3 regions of the Thermorudis peleae genome follow, and region 1 is predicted to be linked to each of the others. Evidence: a T-box and tRNA genes for the amino acid it is inferred to sense, from the RefSeq annotation. Region 1 holds a T-box; the other regions hold tRNA genes.
The links. The T-box of region 1 lies ahead of leuS (leucine--tRNA ligase). A T-box ahead of a tRNA ligase gene usually reads a tRNA of that ligase, here a tRNA-Leu.
Positions count from the first base shown of each region.

Region 2: it encodes a tRNA-Leu, which carries the amino acid that the T-box ahead of leuS (leucine--tRNA ligase) is inferred to sense. The anticodon was not compared.
Region 3: it encodes a tRNA-Leu, which carries the amino acid that the T-box ahead of leuS (leucine--tRNA ligase) is inferred to sense. The anticodon was not compared.

Region 1 covers NZ_JQMP01000004.1:278,270-286,024, reverse strand. Annotated here, with positions in the region: gene N675_RS11240 (peptidylprolyl isomerase) at 1-469, shown strand, start outside; gene N675_RS11235 (DUF1648 domain-containing protein) at 547-1,590, shown strand; gene N675_RS11230 (CDP-alcohol phosphatidyltransferase family protein) at 1,646-2,326, shown strand; gene N675_RS11225 (lysophospholipid acyltransferase family protein) at 2,355-3,332, shown strand; gene rimO (30S ribosomal protein S12 methylthiotransferase RimO) at 3,277-4,698, opposite strand; tRNA gene N675_RS11215 (tRNA-Ala) at 4,871-4,942, shown strand; T-box leader at 4,986-5,201, shown strand; gene leuS (leucine--tRNA ligase) at 5,281-7,755, shown strand, end outside.
Region 2 covers NZ_JQMP01000004.1:645,496-653,250, forward strand. Annotated here, with positions in the region: gene N675_RS12840 (6-phosphofructokinase) at 1-619, opposite strand, end outside; gene proS (proline--tRNA ligase) at 753-2,204, shown strand; gene N675_RS12850 (aminotransferase class V-fold PLP-dependent enzyme) at 2,253-3,482, shown strand; tRNA gene N675_RS12855 (tRNA-Leu) at 3,491-3,573, opposite strand; gene erpA (iron-sulfur cluster insertion protein ErpA) at 3,655-4,044, opposite strand; gene N675_RS12865 (GAF domain-containing sensor histidine kinase) at 4,189-5,616, shown strand; gene N675_RS12870 (response regulator) at 5,597-6,259, shown strand; gene nirK (copper-containing nitrite reductase) at 6,399-7,565, shown strand; gene leuB (3-isopropylmalate dehydrogenase) at 7,656-7,755, opposite strand, start outside.
Region 3 covers NZ_JQMP01000003.1:924,785-932,539, reverse strand. Annotated here, with positions in the region: gene N675_RS07260 (amidohydrolase family protein) at 1-572, opposite strand, end outside; gene N675_RS07255 (S9 family peptidase) at 729-2,660, shown strand; gene N675_RS14315 (hypothetical protein) at 2,747-4,102, opposite strand; tRNA gene N675_RS07245 (tRNA-Leu) at 5,013-5,100, shown strand; gene N675_RS07240 (ABC transporter ATP-binding protein) at 5,358-6,065, opposite strand; gene N675_RS07235 (ABC transporter ATP-binding protein) at 6,065-6,805, opposite strand; gene N675_RS07230 (branched-chain amino acid ABC transporter permease) at 6,805-7,755, opposite strand, start outside.

The DNA.
Region 1 (7,755 bases):
CGCTGATCTCGCCAAGCGGTTGAGCATCGATTCGACAACGGCGGTCAATGGTGGAGATCTCGGCTGGTTCCCGCGTGGCTATATGCCCAAGGCGTTTGACGATGTGGCATTCCAGTTGCAACCCGGACAGTTTGGCGGCCCAGTGAAGACTGAATATGGCTGGCACGTCATTAAGGTGCTGGAGCGCGAGGCTGATCGGCCGCTCAGCGTGAACATGCTCCAAGTCTTGCGAGATCGTCAGCTGCAGCAATGGCTTGATCAGCTCCATCAGCAGGCGAAGATTGTCTGGCACGCTGGCTTACAGCCGGCAGTGACGCCGTCGGTTCCGGCGCCCTTTGAACCACCGCCGGATGCGCCGCCGACGCCAACACCAACGCCGCTCCCAACACCGACGCCAGGCCCCACGCCTACCGGCACGCCACCAGTTCCTGCTGGCACGCCAGCGGCACAGGCGACGCCAACCCCATGACCGCTGGCGTGCGCTGCTCTACCATTAGAGGGAGCTGCGTGCGACGCGGAGTATGGGTAGATGAGGCGTAGGCCGCTATGGAGTCGAATGTAGCCGAAGAACAGCTCCGTCCTCCCCCGGTGCTTCATATGCGGGCGGCTCGATCCCGTGGCGTCCTCATCGCTGGCATGGTCGCCGCTATTCTCTTGGGTATTGGTGTTCTTGGCTTGTTGATCGCGTTTTCACCGGAACACTCCACCCTGATTCGCATCCTCATTGGTCTGGCGGCGATGGCAGCCGTCGGGGCAAGCGGATTCCTCGCCTATTTGCTCATTGGTTATTTTTCGATGCGCTATAGCATTGTTGGCCGAGAGCTCTGGATTCAGTGGGCGCATCAGCGGCACCGCGTGCCGATTGAGCGCATTACCTATGCGGGGCCAGCAGCACCCATCCTTGGGCTTGCGCGAAACCGCCGCCTGCGTTTCTGGCCTGGCTACTACGTGGATCAGCTTGATACTGCCTTAGGCACCGTGCATGTCGTTGCAACGCAGTCGCTGAGCCGTCAACTCCTTGTTTCGACGGATACGGCACATTTTGCTATTTCGCCGATGCATTCTGCTGAGTTCCTCGAGCAACTCACGCTTGCCCAACGCGCCGTCCAGCAAACCTGGTCGCCGCAGGCAGCGAAACGGCAGATAACCGGTTCGCTGCCACGGGTATCCCTCGAGGAGGCTCAGCCGCGCACGATGCGAAGCTCAGTCGCCTTGTTACGCAGGGCTCGGCCAATTTCTCACCTCCCGTCACCGGTGCAGGTCGTTCGCGATGACCCACTTCTGCGTACGTTCCTCATCCTCGCTGTCCTCCTCAATGTTGGCCTGATCCTCTTGTTGCTGATCGAGTACAATCGCCTGCCCCAGACGCTCGTGCTCCATTGGAATGCCAATGGCCTGCCCGACCGCATCGGCGATCGACAAGAGATCTGGATTTTGCCCATTATTACAACGTTGGTGACTGTGGCAAATCTGGTACTGGCCTGGGTGCTCTTTCAGATCGACCGCATGGCAGCTCGCTTTCTCGTCGGATTAACAAGCCTTGTTCATCTCGTCACCTGGGTGGCGTTATTTTCGGTCATTCGCGGATAATCCGCATTGACCGGCTCGCCGGTCAACCTGGCACAGGGGCGATAGGGGAGAGGCGATGGTGGCCAACCTGATTACCCTAGCCCGTGTTGCGTTGCTCTTTGTCGGCATCGCCATGCTCTACAGCTCGAGCTATACCGTCGTCCTCTTCGCGGTCGGGCTGCTGCTCATCGTCTTTGTTGGCGATGCTGTTGACGGGATTGTGGCACGACGCTCTGGGCAAGCGACCGCATTTGGCGCCATCCTCGATATTGCCGGTGATCGCGTCGTCGAAAATGCCCTCTGGATTGTGTTTGCCGACCTCGGGCTCATTGGTGTCTGGGCTCCGCTCTTGGTGGTAACGCGTGGGTTCCTGGTCGATGCACTACGGAGTGTTGCCCTCAACCAAGGCAAGACGCCATTTGGTGAACAGACGATGGCACGGACGACACTCACGCGGTTTTTGACAGCATCGCGGTTTATGCGTGCGCTCTATGGCGTGGCGAAGCTTTTGGCCTTCGCGTTTCTTTCTGGCCTGGTTGCTGCTCGGCATGCTCCATCGGGCAATGATCCGCTCCATGCGCTCTATACGGTTGCTGGCTTTACCACCGTCGGCTGGGTGACGGTCTATGTCACCCTTGCGCTCGTCGTCGTGCGCGGTTTGCCGGTGCTGGTCGATGCGTTGCCTTATATCCAGCACATCAATCGGGCTGATCCGCCGCAGTCCGAGAATCCAGCAGCATCGACGCGTCTCCGCTAGAATTGCAGTATGCCGGTGGAGGGCGGAGATGCAACACGAGAGAACAACAGAACACACCACACGAGCTGAGCGCGAGACGATGGGGCGGCTGGCGCAACTTATCAGCCGCTTCGCGGACATCATGCCGCTTCAGCCGGCGTATACGTTCGCGGACCGTGTCGGGGATCTCGCATACCATCTGTTGCCCCACTACCGGCAAAATGTGCTGCACAATGTCGCAACCGCATTTGATCTTTCGCTGAATAGCCCGGACGTTGAGCGTATTGCTCGGCAAATCTTTCGGACAAGTGCCCGTAACTTTCTCGATCTCCTGCGTGTTCCTTCCCTCTCCGATGCGGAAATTATTCGTTCCATCTGGGTTGATCCAGCGCAGTGGGCAACCGTTGAGTCCTTACAGCAGCAAGGTCGCGGTGCAGTTGTGGTAACTGCGCATCTTGGTGCGTTCGATTACGTTGGGCAATTACTGGCAGCGCGCCGCCTGCCGTTTGTTGCCCTTACAGCTCGAACCGTGCCTCATCTTGTCGATGCTGCGGTCTTGCAATTGCGAAGCAGCCGCGGCCTCCGCCTTGAACGCGTGTCACCAGTTGGCCTACGCCGTGCGATACAGGCCCTTCGCCGCGGTGAGTTTGTTGGTATGGTTGCCGATCATGATTTCAGTGGCCGCGGGGAACTGGTTCCCTTCTTTGGGAAGGCGACCATCTTACCGCTTGGGCCGGTGCGTTTGGCTCGCGCGGTGAATGCGCCAATTCTTGCCGCGTTCGCCCGCCGGCTTGCTCGTGGCTATCAGTTAATCATTGAGCCGCCATTTTACGTTGAACAAACAGCTGACGCACAGCGCGATTTGCGCAGAGCGCTTTTGCGGATTGCAACCATGCTCGAAGCCTCAATTCGCCAGACCCCAGGGCAGTGGGTCACATTTCAACGGGTTTGGCCTGAGCAGCGTCCGCAGTTTATGCCGATGCCTTTCGTCCTCGGCGAGACCGAGCGTTTCGCCCATTACTACTGACACGCTGCGCCTGCCGTTTGGTCTGGGCTTCACCCCAAAGGTCGTACGGCCCAGCTTCCGTAATCTGGACGGGGACGAATTCCCCAATCGGCCACGCGCCTGGAACAAAAACGAGGCCATCTACCTCGGGAGCATGGCGTGCGGCGCGACCGGCCGAGATGGGCTCGGTTGAGCCGTCTTCTGCCTCAAGCTCACCGACTCCCTCAATCAAGACCGGCAGAACTTGGCCGACCAGCGCCCGGTTCTTCCGAAGCGAGATCTGCTGTTGCAGTTCCATAATGGTTGCCCGGCGCGCTTCTGCGATATCCGGTGGGACCTGCTGCTCATGACGAGCGCTCGGCGTCAGGAGTTCGCGGGAGTAGGTGAAGACACCGACGTGATCGAAGGCAATTTCCTCCAAAAATGCACAGAGCCGTTCGAAGTGCTGCTCTGTTTCGCCAGGAAAGCCGACGATGACCGTCGTCCGGAGGGCGACGTTCGGTAAGCGCTCACGCGCATAGGCAAAGATACGCCGGTACTGATCGAGATTGCTCGGCCGCGCCATTGCTCGAAGAATCTCAGGATCAGCATGCTGAATCGGCATGTCGATGTAGGGGACACATGCCGGCACTTCGGCCATGGCGTCGATGACGCGGAAGATGAGTGGGCTCGGATAGAGATAGAGCAGCCGGAGCCAGGGCAACGCGGGAACTTGTTCCCCAATCAGCCGAAGGAGGCCAGCTAATCCATGCTGAATGCCAAGGTCAGCTCCATACCGGATCGTATCTTGCGAAACGAGGACGACCTCTTTCACGCCAGCGTCGACCAGCTCGCGAATCTCCCGCACAATCTCCATCGGGCGTTTGCTGGTCTGGCGTCCTTTGATCAAGGGGATCGTACAGAACGAGCAGGCGTGGTCGCAGCCGTCGGCGATCTTGACGTAGGCGCTGGGACGACGCGTCGGTGTCCGCTGGAAGGTAGTGACGAGGCCTGGACGCTCGTCTGCCGGTCGTGCCGGCGCAATCGGAATGTCCAAAAGTTGCCCAACGAGCTCAGTAATCTGTGGCCAGTTGCGCGTTGAGATCATCGCGTCAACAGCTGAGGGGATCTCTGCGCGATGTGCATCGAGGCTGACCATACAGCCGGCGGCGATCACGCGTTGGCCTGGACGCCGCCGCGCGAGCATCTCGTTAATGGCGGCGACTGATTCTGCTCGGGACGCGGCTAAAAACCCGCAGGTATTGACAATAATAACGTCAGCGTCTTCGGGGGTTGGTGACAACTGCAGCCCGCAGGCGCTCAACGCCTGAGCCATGCCTTCTGAATCGACTTGATTCTTTGCGCACCCGAGCGTGATGATATGAAAGCGCGCGTCCTGTTTGGCCACTCTCTGCTCCTTGCTTCTCTATCCTGCGGCGCTTTGGGCCGCATCGTATCGCGATGGAAGTATGCGCAACGCGAGACAATTGCGGCTAGGTACTAAGGAGGCTTCGGGAAATTGACCGGCGGAGCGTCCGTCTGCTATACTCGATGTTGCGCCTTTGAGTGTGGCGCAGTATGGGGCTGTAGCTCAGTGGGAGAGCACAACGCTGGCAGCGTTGGGGTCGGGGGTTCGAGTCCCCCCAGCTCCACAGGGGTTTATGCCGCACTCAAGGCGCACGCTCATACAAAGCATGATCGGCGTTGAAGAGGAGGAGTAGCGCGCGGGCGTCGTCAGCGAGCCAGGGAGGGGTGGGAGCCTGGTTGACCTGCCGCGCGTGAACTCGCCTCGGAGCTGAGTCTGCGAATCAGGAGCAGGCTCCGGATGCGCCCGTTAGCGCGCTTCGAGTGGGTCAGGAGCGCTCGCTTCTGACCAAGGAGGGTGGTACCACGGCAAGGCCCGTCCCTTCAGGGGGCGGGCCTTCTGGTCAAGTGCCTTACCTGACCGGGACAGGATCGAACGCCAGCGTCAGACGAAGGAGGCTGGACCATGGCAATCACCAAGCAGAATCGCCAGACTGAGCAGTATCATCCGCAAGCGATTGAGCCAAAATGGCAAAAAATTTGGGAAGAAACCGGGATTTATTCCTATACGGCTGAGGATCCCTCCCGTCCAAAGTGGTATCACCTCGTGATGTTCCCCTATCCGTCCGGGAATCTGCATATCGGTCACTGGTATTCCTATGCGCCCGCTGATGCCGCAGCACGGTATCGGCGCATGCGCGGGTACAACGTCCTCTTCCCCTTCGGCTTCGACGCGTTTGGGTTGCCTGCGGAGAATGCTGCGATCAAGCGCGGAATTCACCCGCGGATCTGGACCATGCAAAACATCGAGCGCATGAAGCAGCAACTCCGCACCATGGGCGCAATGTTCGATTGGACCAAAGAAGTTATTACCTGTCAGCCGGAATACTACCGGTGGAACCAGTGGTTCTTCCTGCAGTTTTATAAGCGAGGGCTGGCCTATCGCGCGAAAGCTCCCGTCTGGTGGTGCCCGAACTGTCAAACAGTGCTGGCGAATGAGCAGGTCATTGCTGGCCGCTGCGAGCGCTGTGGGACGGAAGTCTACCGCCGCGACCTAGAGCAGTGGTTCTTGCGGATCACGGCATACGCCGAAGAGTTGCTGCGCTTCGATGGGATTGAGTGGCCCGAACAGGTCGTCACGATGCAGCGCAACTGGATCGGCCGCTCTGAAGGTGCACGCATCGTCTTCCGAACCGAGCATGGCGATCCGATCGAGGTGTTCACGACGCGGCCCGACACGCTCTGGGGCGCTACGTTCATGGTGTTGGCCCCCGAGCACCCGCTGGTTGAGAAACTCACCACTCCTGATCGTCGGGCTGAGGTCGAGGCCTATGTCCAGCAAGCTCGCCGTCGGAGTGACATTGAGCGCACATCGACTGAACGGGAAAAGACTGGTGTCTTTATCGGCGCCTACGCGATCAATCCGGTGAACCAGCAGCGTATCCCGATTTGGATTGCTGATTACGTGCTCATGGGGTATGGGACTGGCGCCATTATGGCTGTGCCGGCCCATGACCAACGCGACTTTGAATTTGCCCGCAAGTTCAACCTGCCAATTGTTGTAGTCATCCAGCCAGTGGATGCAACGCTTGATCCGGCGACGATGACCGAAGCGTATGACGGCGACGGTGTCATGGTCAATTCTGGCCCGTTTGATGGCACGCCAACGGCCCAGGGTGAAGCGATTCGGCGGGTGATCGATTGGCTTGAAGAGCAAGGCATCGGGAAGCGCGAGGTAACCTATCGCCTGCGCGACTGGCTCATTTCGCGCCAGCGCTATTGGGGGACGCCCATCCCGATCATTTACTGTGATGCCTGTGGCATTGTGCCCGTGCCAGAGGAACAGCTACCGGTTCTGCTTCCCGACGATGCCGAGTTTATGCCGACCGGCCAGTCGCCACTGGCCACGCACCCAACGTTTGTGCATACCACCTGCCCGCAGTGTGGGCGGCCAGCCCGCCGTGAAACTGATACAATGGACACCTTTGTCGATTCCTCCTGGTATTGGTATCGCTATCTCAGTCCACATTACGCCGATGGCCCGTTTGAGTCCGAGAAAGTCACCTACTGGACGCCTGTTGATCAATACACTGGTGGTATCGAGCACGCGATTCTGCATCTGCTCTATTCTCGCTTCTGGACGAAGGCGTTAGCCGACTTAGGCCTCGTCAACCACCGCGAGCCGTTTACTCGCCTGTTTAACCACGGTGTGATTCTGGGCGAAGACGGCGAGAAGATGTCGAAGAGTCGGGGAAACGTCATCGATCCCGATGACCTTGTTGCGCAAATGGGTGCCGACACCGTCCGACTGTACTTGATGTTCATCGGCCCCTGGAGCCAGGGCGGGCCGTGGAGTTCTCGGGGCGTTGCCGGCGTGCAACGCTTCCTCAACCGCGTGTGGGCGCTGACGACGGAGACCGCTGACATTGCGCCCGACTTGCCGGATGGGCAGGAAGCCCAGGGGCTGCGGCGCCTGCTGCACCGCACGATCAAGGCGGTTACCGAAGACTTTGAAACCTTCAGCTTTAATACGGCTATTGCTCGCATGATGGAACTGGTGAACGAGTTGTCGCGGTTGCGTGACACGGACGTCGTCCGGCAGCCAGCATGGCGCGAGGCAATTGAGACGCTCTTGCTCTTGCTTGCGCCTGCCGCACCGCACATTACCGAAGAACTCTGGGAACGACTGGGCAAGCCGTACAGCATTCACCAGCAGCCGTGGCCAACCTGGGATCCGGCGCTTGCTGCTGAAGAAATGGTGGAGATCGTTGTCCAGGTCAATGGCCGTGTGCGTGACCGATTGCTCGTGCCAGCGACGATTTCTGAAGCGGAGGTTGTGGAACAGGCAAAGGCGAGCGAGCGCGTTCGCCCGTACCTGGATAATCAGGACATTGAACGGGTCGTCTATGTCCCAGGACGGCTCGTCAACCTGGTCGTCCGC
Region 2 (7,755 bases), 370 kb from region 1:
GAATCTCAGGGATGAGGATGACATCAGCGCCGCCAGCTACCCCAGCAGCGAGGGCAATCCAGCCCGCCGTACGCCCCATGAGTTCGACAATCATGACCCGATGATGACTCTCCGCCGTCGTGTGCAGCCGATCGATGGCATCAGTCGCGACAGCAACAGCAGTGGCATAGCCGATCGAGAATATCGTTCCCTGCACGTCATTATCAATCGTTTTCGGCACTCCAAGAATCGGTACGCCTTTCTGCCAGAGTCGATAGGCGATCGACAGGCTGCCATCACCGCCAACGACGATCAGCGCATCGAGGGAGAGCGCCTCAACCAGACTCACAAGACGGTCACTGTAGTCACGGGGTTGCTCATCGGTCGGGAAAGCGAACGCGAAAGGGTTGGCGCGGTTCGAGGTGCCAAGCAGCGTTCCTCCGCGAACCAGCTGCCCGCGCACATCGTCGAGCGTCAATGTACGCCAACGGCCAGTGAGCAAGCCCTCATATCCATCTTCGAAGCCAATGACCTGCCAGCCATACTGCAGTATTGCGGTCTTGACAATCGCCCGGATCGCTGGGTTCAGTCCAGGGGCATCTCCCCCGGCAGTGACACAACCAATGCGTCGGATAGACATGACCGGCTTCCTCCTGCGAACGCGCTGGAGGCTATAATGCGACAGTACGCCGTATCGCCTCGGCGTATTGTAGCTGGTCTGCGTACCCGGTTGAACAGAGCAGTCGGAGCTGAGCAGCGCAAGGGAGCGCAGTATGTCAGAGCGGAAGTTGGTCGAGGAGCTTATTGAGCAAGAGGATGACTTTGACCGCTGGTACATCGAGGTCGTGCACAAAGCCGAACTTGTCGATGAATCACCCGTGCGCGGGACGCGAGTCATTCGCCCCTATGGCTTTGCGATTTGGGAGCTGATGCAAGCAGAGCTTGACCGGCGTATTAAGGAGACAGGCGTCCAGAATGCCTATTTCCCGCTCTTCATCCCTAAGAGCATGCTCGAGCGGGAAGCAGAGCACATCGAAGGCTTTGCGCCGGAAGTCGCGTGGGTAACGCGCGGTGGCGACAAGGAACTTGAGGAACCGTGGGCCGTGCGACCAACCTCCGAGTCCATTATCTGCCCGATGTTTGCTCGCTGGGTGCAGTCCTATCGCGACCTCCCGATCCTGATTAACCAGTGGTGCAGCGTCGTGCGCTGGGAAGAACGTCCGCGGGCATACTTGCGCACGCTGGAGTTTCTCTGGCAAGAAGGTCACACGGTTCACGCCACGCTTGAGGAAGCTGAAGAGCGAGCCCGCTTGATGCTCGAAGTTTACCGTGACTTCGTTGAGACCGAGCTTGCTATTCCGGTGATCCCCGGCCAAAAGACTGAATCAGAGAAATTTGCTGGTGCATTGCGCACCTACACCATTGAGGCGATGATGGGCGGCAAGCACTGGGCGCTCCAGTCGGCGACGTCGCATAACCTCGGCGACCACTTCGGCCGTGTGTTCGACATCCAGTATCTCGATGCTCAAGGGCAACGTCGCTATGCCTTCAACACGAGCTGGGGATTGTCACATCGCACGGTTGGCGCCATGGTCATGGTCCATGGCGATGATCGCGGTCTGAAGCTGCCGCCACGCGTTGCCCCGATTCAGGTGATCATCGTGCCGATCTGGCGCTCAGAAGAAGAGCGGGCCAAGGTGGAAGCGCTCGTCGATACCGTGCGTGCGCGTCTGCTCGAACACGTTCGGGTGTACGCTGACCTGCGCGACGACAAGACACCGGGATGGAAGTTCAATGAATGGGATCTCAAGGGCGTGCCCATTCGCCTAGAAATTGGCCCGCGGGACGTTGCCCAAGACCAGGTCACGCTCGTCCGGCGAGACATCCTCGGCGAGCGAATCACTGTTCCAGTCTCACAGGTCGTGGAAGCTGTCCTCGAGGAGCTCAACGCGCTCCAGCAGCGACTCTACGACGCTGCCAAGGCGATGCTGGAACGGTACACGGAAGATGTTGAGCAGTACGAGCAACTCAAGGAACGCGTCGCATCAAACGCTGGCTTCAACCGAGCGTTCTGGTGCGGTAGTGCTGAGTGCGAAGCCCGGGTCAAGGCAGAGACGAAGGCGACCATTCGCTGCATTCCGTTTGTCCAACCAGAGACACTCGGCCCGTGCATCGTCTGTGGCATGCCGGGCAAGCACCAGGTCATCTGGGCACGCGCGTACTGATCACGCAACACTTTCAGAGTTGCCGGGGAACGGAGAGGAGAGGATAGCTTGCCGCTCGACATTGCCCAACTCCGCGCTGAAACGCCAGGGTGTGAAGCGGTGATCCACTTCAACAACGCTGGTGCGGCTCTCATGCCAAAGCCGGTGCTCGATACCGTTATCGGGCATCTCCAGCTTGAGGGGCGCATCGGCGGGTACGAAGCGGCTGCCGCAGCGGCTGATCAACTTGAGCAGACCTATCATGCTATTGCACAACTCATCGGCGCAGACCCAGACGAGATCGCGCTCACCGAAAGCGCGACCCGGGCATGGGATCTGGCCTTCTACTCTCTAGCATTCCGTCCCGGCGACCGCATCCTGACATCAGTATCGGAGTATGCGAGCAATGTCATCAGTTTTCTCCAGATCGCGCGACGCACAGGAGCACAGGTCGAAGTCATTCCAAACGACGAGAGCGGTCAGCTGTCTCTTCCGGCACTCCGCGAGATGATCGACGAGCGCGTGAAGCTCATTGCCATCAGCCACATCCCGACAAATAGCGGCTTGATCCAGCCAGCAGCTGAAATCGGTAAGCTTGCACGTGAGGCTGGCATACTCTACCTTCTTGATGCTTGCCAATCAGTCGGACAGATTCCAGTCAATGTCCGCGAGATTGGCTGTGATTTTCTGTCGGCCACGAGCCGCAAGTACCTGCGTGGGCCTCGCGGTGTGGGCTTTCTCTACGTGCGCCGCGAACGCATTGCCACGATTGAGCCGATCTTCCTTGATCTTCATGCAGCCACATGGATCGCTCATGACCGCTACGACATTCGGCCGGATGCTCGTCGGTTTGAACAGTGGGAATCAGACGTTGCAGCGCGATTGGGGTTGGGGGCAGCAGCCGCCTATGCACTGCGCGTTGGTATTGAGGAAGGATCGGCAAGGCTGCGAGCACTGGCGAACCAGCTCCGCGAAGGACTACAAACGTTGCCAGGCATTCAGGTCCATGACCTCGGGCGCGAGCGTGGTGGCATTGTGACCTTTACCATGGAGGGCTTTGCGCCTGAGGCGATAAAGGCGTATCTGGCAGAACAGCGGATCAACGTTACCGTTGCCTCGAAAGCATCAGCCCGGTTTGACATGGAGGCACGTGGGCTTGACGCTGTCGTGCGAGCATCCGTGCACTACTACAACACCGAGGAAGAAATTGCGGTGTTTCTCGACACCCTGGATACACTGCGTCGACAAGGGCCAGACAGCCAACAAGCACTGCTTGCACGAGCGAGTCGGCGGAAATAGCCAGTCGGTGGGGGAAGTGGGACTCGAACCCACACGCCTCATCGGCACGTGATCCTAAGTCACGCCCGTCTGCCAATTCCGGCATTCCCCCAGAACGGGGCGCAGCCGCGTCCCGCACTAACGCGAGTATACCGCGGCTGCGCAGTGTTCGCCGACGTGCGTTACTGAACTCTTACCAGGATGCGCCGCAACCACACCCCTGGGCTGTCGCAGCGTTGCCGCCCGTATCGAAGGAATGCCCACAGGCGCACGTCGCGACTGCATTCGGGTTGCGGACAGTGAAGCCTCCGCCCATCAGGCTGTTAATGTAATCAATTTCAGCGCCCTCAAGATACATTGCGCTGAATTGATCGACGACAACCCGCACGCCATCGATTTCGAAGACGTGGTCATCTTCTTCGACCGTTTCCTCCAGGGCCATGCCATACTGCAGTCCAGCACAACCGCCCGGAGCGACGAAGACACGGAGATATGCTTCAGGCATGCCCTGCTCGTCGAGAAATTCCTTGAGTTTCTCAATGGCAAGCGGCGTCATCGTCAACATTGTTGCCGACTGCTGCATCGTCCATCACCTCGATTCCGCAACACTCACGTCGCCAAATGGCGCTACGCTAAGCATAGCCACAGACGACGCCATGTCAAGGGCACCCCAACCTGCCGTCATCCCTGTTATCCTTGCCCATAGTGAGGCAAGGGTAGCGCACCGATGCACGTTGAGCACACACCAGTGTCGTTCCCACCAGAGCGTCAGCTGCAGCGCTTGCGCTGGGCCGGTGTTGCCATCCCAGCGCTCGGTGTCACAACAGCGCTGGTGATCGGCTATGTGCTTGAACAGCAGATTCGCATCGCTTGGCTTGCCTGGACTGTTGCCGGTTGCCTGCTCTGGCTTGGGATCGTCCTGTTCGCTGCCACAATGTTCAACACGATCACGACATTGCAACGCGCCATCATTGCACAACACAACGAACTTGCAGCACTTCACGAAGCTGGACTCGCCATGATGGCTGAGCTGGATTTGCCAGCTGTGCTGCAGGACGTGGTCGACCGCGCGCGAGCGCTCGTTGATGCGCAATACGGCCTGCTTGTTACTCATGAAACACCGAACGGGCCGCTGGTGACCGTGACCAGTGGCTATCCTGTGGACGAGCCGTGTGACCTTCCCACGCTGCCGTCGCACGGCATCCTCGATCGAGTTTTTCACCACGGCGAGCCGCTTCTCATCAACGATCTTTCGGCTTACCCAGGTACCCGCAATTTTCCGGAAGGACATCCGGTCATGCAGCAATTGTTGGGGGTACCGATTCGACGTGGGGACGTGAGCATTGCCGCGCTGTATCTCGCCGATCGCCGTGATGGCACGCCGTTCACGCAGCGCGACCTTGAGCGGCTCAGCCGCTTTGCCACCATTGCCGGGCTTGCGATTATGAACGCGCAGCTCCATCGTCAGATAACAACCTTCGCAGTTGCAGCAGAACGGGAGCGAATTGCCCGTGAGATGCACGATAGCCTTGCGCAAGTGCTAGGATACGTCATGACCAAAGCTGCCGCTGTACAGGAACTGCTGCGCCAGGAAGGGCGACAAGCTGATGCCGAACGGCAGCTGCAGCAACTCGCCGACGCCGCGCGTGCTGCCTACGCCGATGTACGGGAGGCGATTTTGGCCCTGCGTACCGGGCTGAGTGAATCGTCCTTGGCCGATGCGTTGCGGGCATATGGTGAACGCTGGCAAGAGCAAAGTGGAATCCAGTTCACCCTCGACTTTGCCCTTGATCCAGCAGATCTTGAGCGGCTCTCGCCCATGGCAGAGTTGCAACTCTTGCGGATCGTCCAGGAAGCGTTGACAAACATCCGCAAGCATGCGCACGCGACCCTTGCCACCGTCCGCTTCGTGCGCGAGGGTGATTTTCTCGTGGTTACAGTCCAGGATGATGGCCAAGGCTTTGATCCCAGCAGCCTGAGCCGAACAGACTATCCACGCTTTGGGCTGGCAACGATGCGAGAACGCGCCGAAGCTGTCGGTGGAGAACTGCAACTCCATTCTGTGCTTGGGGAAGGCACAACGGTGACAGTTCGGCTCCCACTCGGTACACGCGCAATCATGAGGGAGGCAAGCCATGCGCGTCCTCATCGCTGACGACCATGCGCTCTTTCGTGATGGCCTGCGCAGTTTACTTGAGGCTCGCGGGATTAGCGTCGTCGGCGAGGCACGGAATGGGCGTGAGGCACTTGAGCTTGCCCGCGTATACCGCCCAGATATCGTACTGATGGACTTGACCATGCCTGAGGTTGATGGGTTGACAGCGACGCGACTGCTGACAGCCGAACTGCCCGACGTCCGTGTGGTCGTCCTCACTGCCTCGGACGATGAATCAGATCTATTTGAAGCGATCAAGTCAGGGGCGCAAGGGTATCTTCTCAAAAATCTCGACGCTGAGGAATTCTTCCGTGCACTCGACGCGGTCATGGCTGGGGAGCCAGTCCTCACGCCTCGGCTCGCGCGCAACCTCTTACGCGAGATGGCACGCGAGAAGAAAGCGGATGATCCAACAGCGCTCACTGACCGAGAACGGGAAATCCTCGAGTTGATGGTGCAAGGCGTGACCTCGAACAAAGAACTGGCGGAACGCCTCTATATCAGTGAAAATACGGTAAAGTACCATCTCAAAAACATCTTGCAGAAGCTTCACCTCGAAAACCGGGCTCAAGCCATCGCGTATGCGCTTCGCACTGGCCTCGTGAAGGCTCCTGCCCAAAAGCCAGGGGAAAAGACAGACTGAGGCACACCGCGCTACACAAAAACTACCCCTTGAGGTAGGTCTTTCCCACCCAAGAGCGGGTGGGGAAGGATCGCCGCAACCGCGATCATCACTCATGGAAACCGGGAGTGCCCCGGGGTGAGTGAGAAGGAGGCGACACATGGCGGCGATCCTTAACGTAGCAGAGCTCAGCAGCAAGGGCCTCAGCCGTCGCCAGGTACTGCAGCGGCTAGCAGCGCTCGGCATTGCCCTTCCGGCCGTGGCCAGCACAGTCGCCGCGTGCAATGAGCAGCAGCCGACGGTAACTGCACAAACGCAGCCGACAATGGCAGGGATGGCCCATACGCAGACGGCACCCTCCGGAGCAGGACAAGCAGCAGCCACCACAGCCGTGAGTGGGCTCAGCCGGTTACCGCTCCCAGCCGTTGCGCCGCCGGTCGGCAAACGCGAGCCGCAGCTAGTTCGCGTTGAGCTCGAGACGCGAGAAGTGCAGGCCTTAATCGACGACAACGTTGGATTTACCTTCTTCACTTTCAACGGTACCGTGCCGGGCCCCATGATCCGGGTCCGCCAGGGCGATACCGTTGAACTCACCATCAAGAATCACCCGGCGAACAAGACGCCACACAACATCGACCTGCATGCTGTGACAGGGCCTGGCGGTGGCGCCAAATACTCGGTTGTGCTGCCTGGCCAATCAGCAACCTTCCGGTTCAAGGCACTACACCCTGGCGTCTTCGTCTACCATTGCGCGGTTCCGCCCGTGCCGATGCACATTTCAAGCGGCATGTATGGACTGATTGTCGTCGAGCCACCGGAAGGGCTACCACCGGTTGATCGCGAATTCTACGTGATGCAGGGCGACTTCTACCTCACTGGAACACGCGGGCAGCCGGGCCTGTACACCTTCTCCCTGGACAAATGCTTGGCCGAACAGCCGGACTACGTTGTGTTCAACGGCTCGGTCGGTTCCTTGAGCGGGGATCGTGCCTTGCAGGCCAAGGTCAGAGAAACCGTACGGATCTTCTTCGGCAACGGCGGCGTTAACTTGACATCGAGCTTCCACATCATCGGCGAAATTTTTGACCGTGTCGCCCTCGAAGCTGGCACTATCTGGTCCGAGCATGTGCAGACGACAACCGTTCCGCCAGGCGGCGCGACGATCGTTGAGTTGCGTCTCGATTACCCAGGTGACTATGTCCTGGTGGACCACGCCCTTGGCCGCATGATGAAGGGCGCCATGGGTGTACTGCATGTCGAAGGGCCAGCAGACTCTGAAATCTTCCAGGTGGTTACTCCTGGCACCAATCTCCCAAGTGGCCACTGAGCGGCTGGGGGAGGGGGAAGGAGGGGTGCGGGCCAGGGGAAGGTATCCCTGGCCCGTCAATCTATCCGACCAGTCTGTTGAAGAGCCACGCTAACGCTGTTGCGGAACCAACCGCACAAGACGATCGGCTAATGCCTGACGGACAAGTTCGCCAAACTGCTGTGTAGAAAGCGCTCGCTCCCCCGGCCCA
Region 3 (7,755 bases), on a different contig from region 1:
TGCTCCGCCGTTACCAGGTCAACCGGCTCAATGGCCAGTCCGCCCCGGTAGGCGGCGATGCTCTTGAACCCGGCCGCTTCGATGCCCCGCGCAGCAAGCTCCTGGCTGAAGCGTTGACGAAAGTCAGCCCAGGACTCAGCCTCGGGCAACAGCTGCTCAGCGACCGTCTCGATGCGGATCACCGGCACAACAGGCCGACCGAGCAGCGCAGCCCATTCACTGGGAGAGTAACACCGCTCGGTATCGAAAAGGTAATCGTCGTAGCAGGGGCCAAGTCGGGCGTCGTCGGCCAGCAGGCGGTGGTACGCTGCCTCGTCGTACTGCGCACGGGCCTCGAGCACAGCCTGCTCGGTCGGGTCAGCACCCAGCAGGGCACTGAGCCAACGCAGCAGCAGGCGATAGACAACCGTGTGCGGCACGTGTTCCAGCATGGCCGGATCGCCGCTCTCAGTGAAGGGGCGACGCAAATGCTCAGGCTGCAGCCGCTGGCGAAGGCGTCGCGGGGCATGGCAATGGTGGTCAAGCAGGACGAATTCAGCGAGGTGCTCGCGTAAGACGGCAGCAGTGTCCATGCGCCTATCCTTTCATCGCTCCCGATCGGCTCGCCAGCCCGACTGTCAAGAGCCTACCTGAGAACGTCGTGAGCGAAAAGGGGGCCGCTTGCCAGGTCATCGCTGACGGTCGATACTCTCCGTAGCAAAGCATGCAGGATGGAACGGAAGGGGTGCATGAGCGAAGCAACGGCACAGGCTACCGCGACCGGGGTGACCGTCGAGCAGTGTGTGACGCATGACCGGCCGACGGAGCCACACCTTTCGCCCGATGGCGCGCTGGTCGCCTTTGTGCGACGGCCGGTCAGCCGCAGTGGCGAGCACTGGGAAACAGCAATCTGGATCGCTCCGACGTCCGGCGAAGCTCCTCGGCCGTTCACGAGCGGCATGTGGCATGACCGCTGTCCACGCTGGTCACCCGACGGCCAACGCCTGGCCTTCCTCTCTGACCGGGCCGAGCGGGGCAAGAGCAGCATCTACGTGATGCCACGAGACGGCGGCGAAGCGATCCGCGCCTTCGACCAGCAGGGCGAGCTGGACCTCCTGGACTGGTCGCCTGATGGACACTGGCTGAGCGTGCTCATGGTCGAGCCCGAAACGGACGAGGAACGGCAGCGCCGCGAGCGACGTGAGGATTGGCACGTCTGGGACACCGAAGAGAAGTTCCAGCGGCTCTGGCTGGTCGACCCACAGACAAAGCAGGGACAGGTGCGCTCGCCCGAGCACGTGCACGTCTGGAGCTATGCCTGGGCACCTGACGGCCAGCGCCTCGCCTTGGCGACGACGCCCTCGCCAAAGGTCGACGACCTCTTCGGCGAGACAAGCGTCTGGCTCATCACCGTCGACGGTGAAGCTCGCCAGCTCTTCACACTCGTCGGGCTGGCCGAGGACTTGACCTGGTCGGCCGACGGCCGCTTCCTCGCCTATCGCGCCCGAGCAGGACGCGTGGTGTGCGGCGAGGCCGTCTATCGCTACGAACTCGCAACCGGCGAGACCGTCTGCCTCTACCCAGCCCAGGACGGCACAGCTGAGGGGCTTGCGCCACTCGCCGGTGGGGAGGCCCTGGCGCTGACGGTGGTCAACGGATTGACCGCGCGTATCGAACAGCTCACCTGGACGGGCGAACGCACGCTGCTCGCCGAGCCGCACGGGGTCGTGCACGGCGTCGTCAGCACGGCCGCCGGACGGCTCGCCGCCATCTGCTCTGACAGCGCGCACCTGCCGGGCGTCTGGTGCTGGTCGCTGGCTGAGCCAGGAACTCCCGGGCAGCGGCTGACCGTGTTCCACCCCGAGATCGAGGCTGGGATGATGAAGGGCGAGCGGATCACCTGGGAGAGCGACCCTGGCGTCACCGTCGAGGGCCTCCTGTTTCGTCCACCATCGGCCCAGCCTGGGCAACGGCTGCCGCTGGTCGTGCAGATTCACGGTGGCCCGACGAGCTTTTGGGGCGATGAGTGCGCCGCGAGCTGGCACGACTGGGCACAAGCGCTCGTCGCCCAGGGCTACGCGGTGCTGCTGCCGAACCCGCGCGGGAGCACCGGCCGCGGCAGTGCCTGGACGAACGCCATTTTCGACGACGTCGGCGGCGGGGAACTCCGCGATGTGCTGACAGGCGTACGGGCGCTGGTTGAGCGTGGCATTGCTGATCCAGAGCGGCTTGGGGTCGCTGGCTGGAGCTGGGGCGGCTACCTGACCGCCTGGGCTGTCACCCAGACCGACCAGTTCAAGGCAGCGGTGATGGGCGCAGGGCTGAGCAACCTCATCAGCGATAACTACCTGGGCGATATCCCCCGCGCGAATCTCTCCTACTTCCCCGCCTCAGCGGCCGATATCCCCGACGCCTACTGGCAGCGCTCGCCGATCCGTTACGTCAATCAAGTGACCACGCCGCTGCTGATCCTGCACGGCGAGGACGACCCGCGCGTGGCCGTCAGCGAATCGATCCAGTTCTACCGGGCGCTGCGGCTGCGGGGCGCCATCTGCCAGCTCGTCACCTACCCGCGGGAAAAGCACGGCTTCGAGGAGCGCGCCCATCAACGCGACCTGCTCGAGCGGATTATCGCCTGGTTCCGTCAGTACATCCCGCCTGACAGCACGCCCGGAGCCTAAAGGAAAGCGAGGGGCAGCCTGCTCGGTCATCCCGAGGTCAGCCGCCCCTCGCCTGGCCCCGCAGGCAAGTGAATCAGCGCCCCACCTTAGGGCGCCGTCGGTGATGAAGGCGTCGCACAGGCCGTCAGCCCCATCGGCGAGGCCTGGGCGCAGTTGCGCGCACTCGCTTGCTGGAGTGCCGACACCGTTGCAGGGAACGTTACCGTGACGCTCTGCCCTGGGGCTGGCGTTGGCCCGGAGCACTCTACGGTGCCGTTCGTGAGCTGGCACTGCCAGTCTGACGGACTCACCTGGACGGGTTGCCCGAACGTCATCCCCTGCGGCGGCTGGTCAACGATGCGAGACGTCGCCGGGCCAGCACAGCCAGCAGGCCCTGTATTCGACAGCGTCACCGTCACCATGATCGCCGTCGTGCCCGGTTGTTGCCGCATCTGCTTTGTGAGTTGGTACTGGCATGGCGTTGGCGTCGGCGTCGGCAACGGTGTTGGTGTCGGCGTTGGTATTGGCGTTGGCGTGGGTGTGGGTACTGGCCGTGGCGTCGGTGTCGGCGTGATCGTAAGCTGCGCGCATTCCTGGTTGTTCTGGGGATTCATGTCACCCAAGTCGGTGACGCGAGCGCAGTTGACAATCGGTACGCTCGCCGACGGCGTCGCCCGGAGCTGGGCCACAAAACTGAACACAGCGCTGTAGTCAGGGGGCAGCGGATCGCTGGCGGTGCAGGTCGTGCTCTGGCACTGCCAGTTCCCCTGCCCGCCCGACTCAGTGATCTGCACCGGCGGGATGAAATGCAACGATGGTGGCTCGGGATCGAGCACCGTTTCGCCAGCTGGACATGCTGCCGTGCCGATATTGCGCACGATGATACTCACGTCGAGCATGCCGCTGCTATCAGCATGCCAGCGCATCTGCTTGGCAATGGCGAGGTCGCAGGAAGCAGTCGGCTCCGTTGGTGACGGCTGGGGCGTCGCGGTTGGCGTCGGCGGAGGTGGCGTTGGCGAGCTTGCCAGCACTGGCGTTGGCGTCGGCTCCCTTGGAGAAGCGGGCTGCGACGGCTCAGTCGGCGTCGGCGGAGATGGCTGCTGGCCCTGCCCGGTTTGTGGCGTCTCCCGGCCAGCTGGCGGGAGGCTGGCTGGCGTTGGGCTCGCAGCGGCGAGAGGCTGGTTTGGCAATGGCGGAGTGGGCGAAGCCGGGGAAGGCGTTCCCGTTGCGGTTGTCGGCGTCGTGGACGGCGCAGGGACACTCGGTGACGATGCAGGCGTGGCAGTGACGCGTGACGGCACCGTTGGGCTTGCCATGACGAAGAACGGCGACGTCGGCGACGTGTTCTGCTCGGCAGACACCGTCGGTGTCGCAACAACGCGAGCACGAAGCGTACCCTGGCACGCGCCAAGCATCAGCATACTCGCCACGAGGAGAACAACCGTCGATGGACGATGCAGCATGGTGCCCCCTTTTCGAGCCACGCTCCTGCTAGAGCCGGCGCCATGGCTGGCAGCAGTGTGCTCACTCTGCCGCTTCCCTGATTTCCCCAGTCTGTTCCGTTCTGACAACAGCCCCGTTCATGGTACTGGATAGATGCCAATCCTGCATGCGCTCTGTCACTCCACGAGCAAGCTGACGGCGTAGCGACCGTTCAACTGCAGCAGCATTATCTACCGTTATGCGTGTCCGCTTAGCCATCGGCTAGAGCCCTGCCGGTTCAGGCACCGCACGCCGCGGCAGCAGACACTCGTCCAGAAGGTCTCCACCCTGTACAACGCACGAGGGGTGGCGCGACTTACCGGTTTCACCCGATCGTCGCAGCGACGTGACCGACGCGCCCCTGGACATGGTCGTGAACGCACAGCCACTCCCAGCGGGTCTGGCATTTCGCGATCTGGGCACTGCACCTGGCGGTTGCCCGTGAGCTGACCGCTCACCGAACCATCCCGGGCGGGGCCAAAGTTGCTGGAGGAGAGCGGTCCATGCTTATGCTGTACCTGGCAAGACACTGCGTGCGCGAAACGCCGGCGAACCCTCCTGGCTAGTCGGTTGAGATAGCAAACCGTCGCCGTTAAGCCGACCAGCGGCGCTCTGGCCAGGCGCCGCTTGCCAACGTCTGGTGGCTTCCCGAGCGGAATTGCCAACGCCTGGCAGCTTCTGGTCGGGAGGCAGTATCGCTGCTGACAACGTGAGGCAACCCACAGCGCGCTGAGGCCGATTCGCGGAAGGACTGCACATCCGCGAGCGATGAGGGCTACCGAACACGGTCCAGAGCCACGTCGGCCTTGCGGCGTCGCGTTCCATGACGAACAGACTTGTCGCCTGGCTGGGCCATAGGGCACACTGATGGTTGGCCCGCAAGCCATTTGGGCCGAAGTGGCGGAATGGCAGACGCAGCGGTCTTAAAAACCGCGGGGTGGCAACACCCGTGGGGGTTCGAGTCCCCCCTTCGGCACCACGAAAGCGGCAGCAGCACGCGGAAACCTGGCCCTCCTTCCCCTCAGCATGAACTGGGGGACGAGGAGGCATATGGGGGGGCAGGCGAGGGTCAGCTGAGGGTCAACTGAGGGTCAAACGAGAGTTAGCCACCAAGCAGGTAAGAGTCAGGGTCGCCCGGGGGCTGCCTGCGCCATGCTGGACATCCCAAGGGTCGGGTGCAGGCAGGGGCAATCAGGAAACAATGCCCGAAGGGCGCCAATACCCTGCGCACAAGGGCTATAAGCCAAGGTAGGCTTGTCGCACGAGGTCAGAGCGAAGCAATTCTGCGCCTGTTCCTTCGAGGACGGTTCGCCCACTTTGCAGCACATACGCTCGATCGGCAAGCTCGAGCGCCTCGTGCAGGTGTTGCTCGACGAGAACGATCGTTATCCCTTCCTGGGCAATGCGTTGAATCGTCGCGAAAATCTCTTCAACGAGCACTGGCGCAAGTCCCAACGACGGCTCATCAAGCATGAGAAGACGCGGCTGCAACATCAGCCCACGAGCAATCGCCAGCATTTGCTGCTCGCCGCCCGAGAGCGTACCAGCTCGCTGATGCATCCGCTCACGGAGCCGTGGGAACAGCGCAAAGACGCGGGTAAGCTGCTCACGTTCCGCTGGCCGAGCTCGGGAACAATAGGCACCAAGCTGCAAGTTCTGGATGACGGTCAAGCGGCTGAAGACGCCGCGCCCCTCCGGCACATGGGCAATACCGAGTTCGGCAATGCGGTGAGCTGGTAGGCCATCGATGCGCTGCCCATCGAACCAGATCTCTCCTCCCATCGGACGAATTTGCCCCGAGATTGCCCGCAGTGTCGTTGTTTTGCCCGCCCCATTCGCGCCAACCAGTGCCACCACTTCTCCGGGCGCAACGGCCAGGCGAACGTCATGCAGCGCCGGAACACCGCCATAGCCAGCTCGCAGGTTTCGCACCTCCAGCAGCATCAGGACTCCTCCTGCATCCGCTGGCGATAGCGTTCACCAAGGTAAGCAGCAATGACATCAGGATCACGCGCAACTGTGGCCGGAGGTCCTTCAGCGATTTTACGGCCCGAGCTGAGCACGACGACCCAATCAGAGACCGGCATGACGACCTCCATGATGTGCTCAACGAGCACAACAGCGATCCCTCGCTCGCGAACCGCCCGGATCAGGTCAACTGCCTGGCCACGTTCAGCAGGCGTTAAGCCGGACATGACTTCGTCGAGCAACAGCAGACGCGGTTGGGTTGCCAGCGCACGTGCGAGTTCAACCCGCTTCTTTTCAGCAACCGTAAGATTGCCGCCAAGCACATCAGCCCGTGACGCTAAACCAGTGAAGGCGAGCAACTCGTCAGCAATGCGTCGTGCCTCAGCAGTGCTGTTCGTCCGGGCAAAGGCGCCAACCATGACATTTTCACGAACGGTCATGTCGGTAAAGGTGCGCACAATCTGGAAGGTGCGGGCAAGGCCAGCGTGAACCAGCCGTTCAGCAGGCCAGCCGGTAACATCCTGACCAGCAAACCGAATATGGCCACTCGTCGGTCGGAGAAAGCCAGAGATGCAGTTGAAGAGCGTCGTCTTGCCAGCGCCATTGGGGCCAATGAGTCCGACAATTTGGCCTGGCTCGACACCAAAGCTCACGGCATCGTTCGCCAGCAGCCCGCCGAAGCGCATGGTGACACGGTCCACTTCGAGCAACGGCATCAGTGCGCCTCCTCTGAGCTGGAGATCGGCGCCGGTTCGACAGTAACGGGCTGTGACCGCGGCGAGCGACGGAAGCGTCGTCCAATGCCAATCAGTCCTTGTGGCTCGAACAGCGAGATCAGCACAATGAGTCCACCGTAGAGCAGGAGGTCGATGGCATTGCCTCCACCACCCAAGAACGCGCGCGTGAGCTCGGACATCGGCACCATCACAGCCGCACCGATCAGCGGCCCGGCGACTGTGCCAACACCGCCGAGAATCGCGATGAGTGCAGCAAGCACTGATAGATCAAGGCGCATGGTAGTCTCGGGATCAATGTAGAGGAGATACTGGGCATAGAGCGTGCCAGCGATCGCCGTGAAGATAGCCGAAAGAGCAATGGCGGCAAGCTTGTAGCGCAATACCGCGACGCCAAGTGCTCGAGCCGCTTGCTGATCATTGCGGATAGCACGCAAATAGTAGCCGAGCTTCGAGCGGAGAATCAGAGCAGTTACAAGCGTTGTCAGAGCAAGCAAAACTAGCGCCAGGTAGTAGTATGGCAGCCGTGACTGATTAAACTGAAGCATGCGCCAGGAATCACTTGGCTGACCTTGCGCGTCACGCACGAGCGGGATGACAATCCCAGTTGCTCCCCCGACAGCATCCCAGTTCGTCACAATCGTTGAGGCAATTTCACCAAGTGCAATGGTGGCGATGGCGAAGTAATGACCGCCGAGCCGAAACATTGGGAAGCCCACCAGCAACGCAACGACCAGCGCCAACGCTGCCCCGGCGAGCATCCCAAGCCAGGGGGAAACGCCTGCCCGGACAAGTAATACGGTTGAAGTATAGGCTCCGATACCGAAGAAGACGGCATTCCCAAAGGAAATTTGCCCAGCAAGCCCTCCCAGAATATTCCACGCCTGCGCAAGCGTAGCATAGAGGAGTAACAAGATACCGATGTTAAGTGC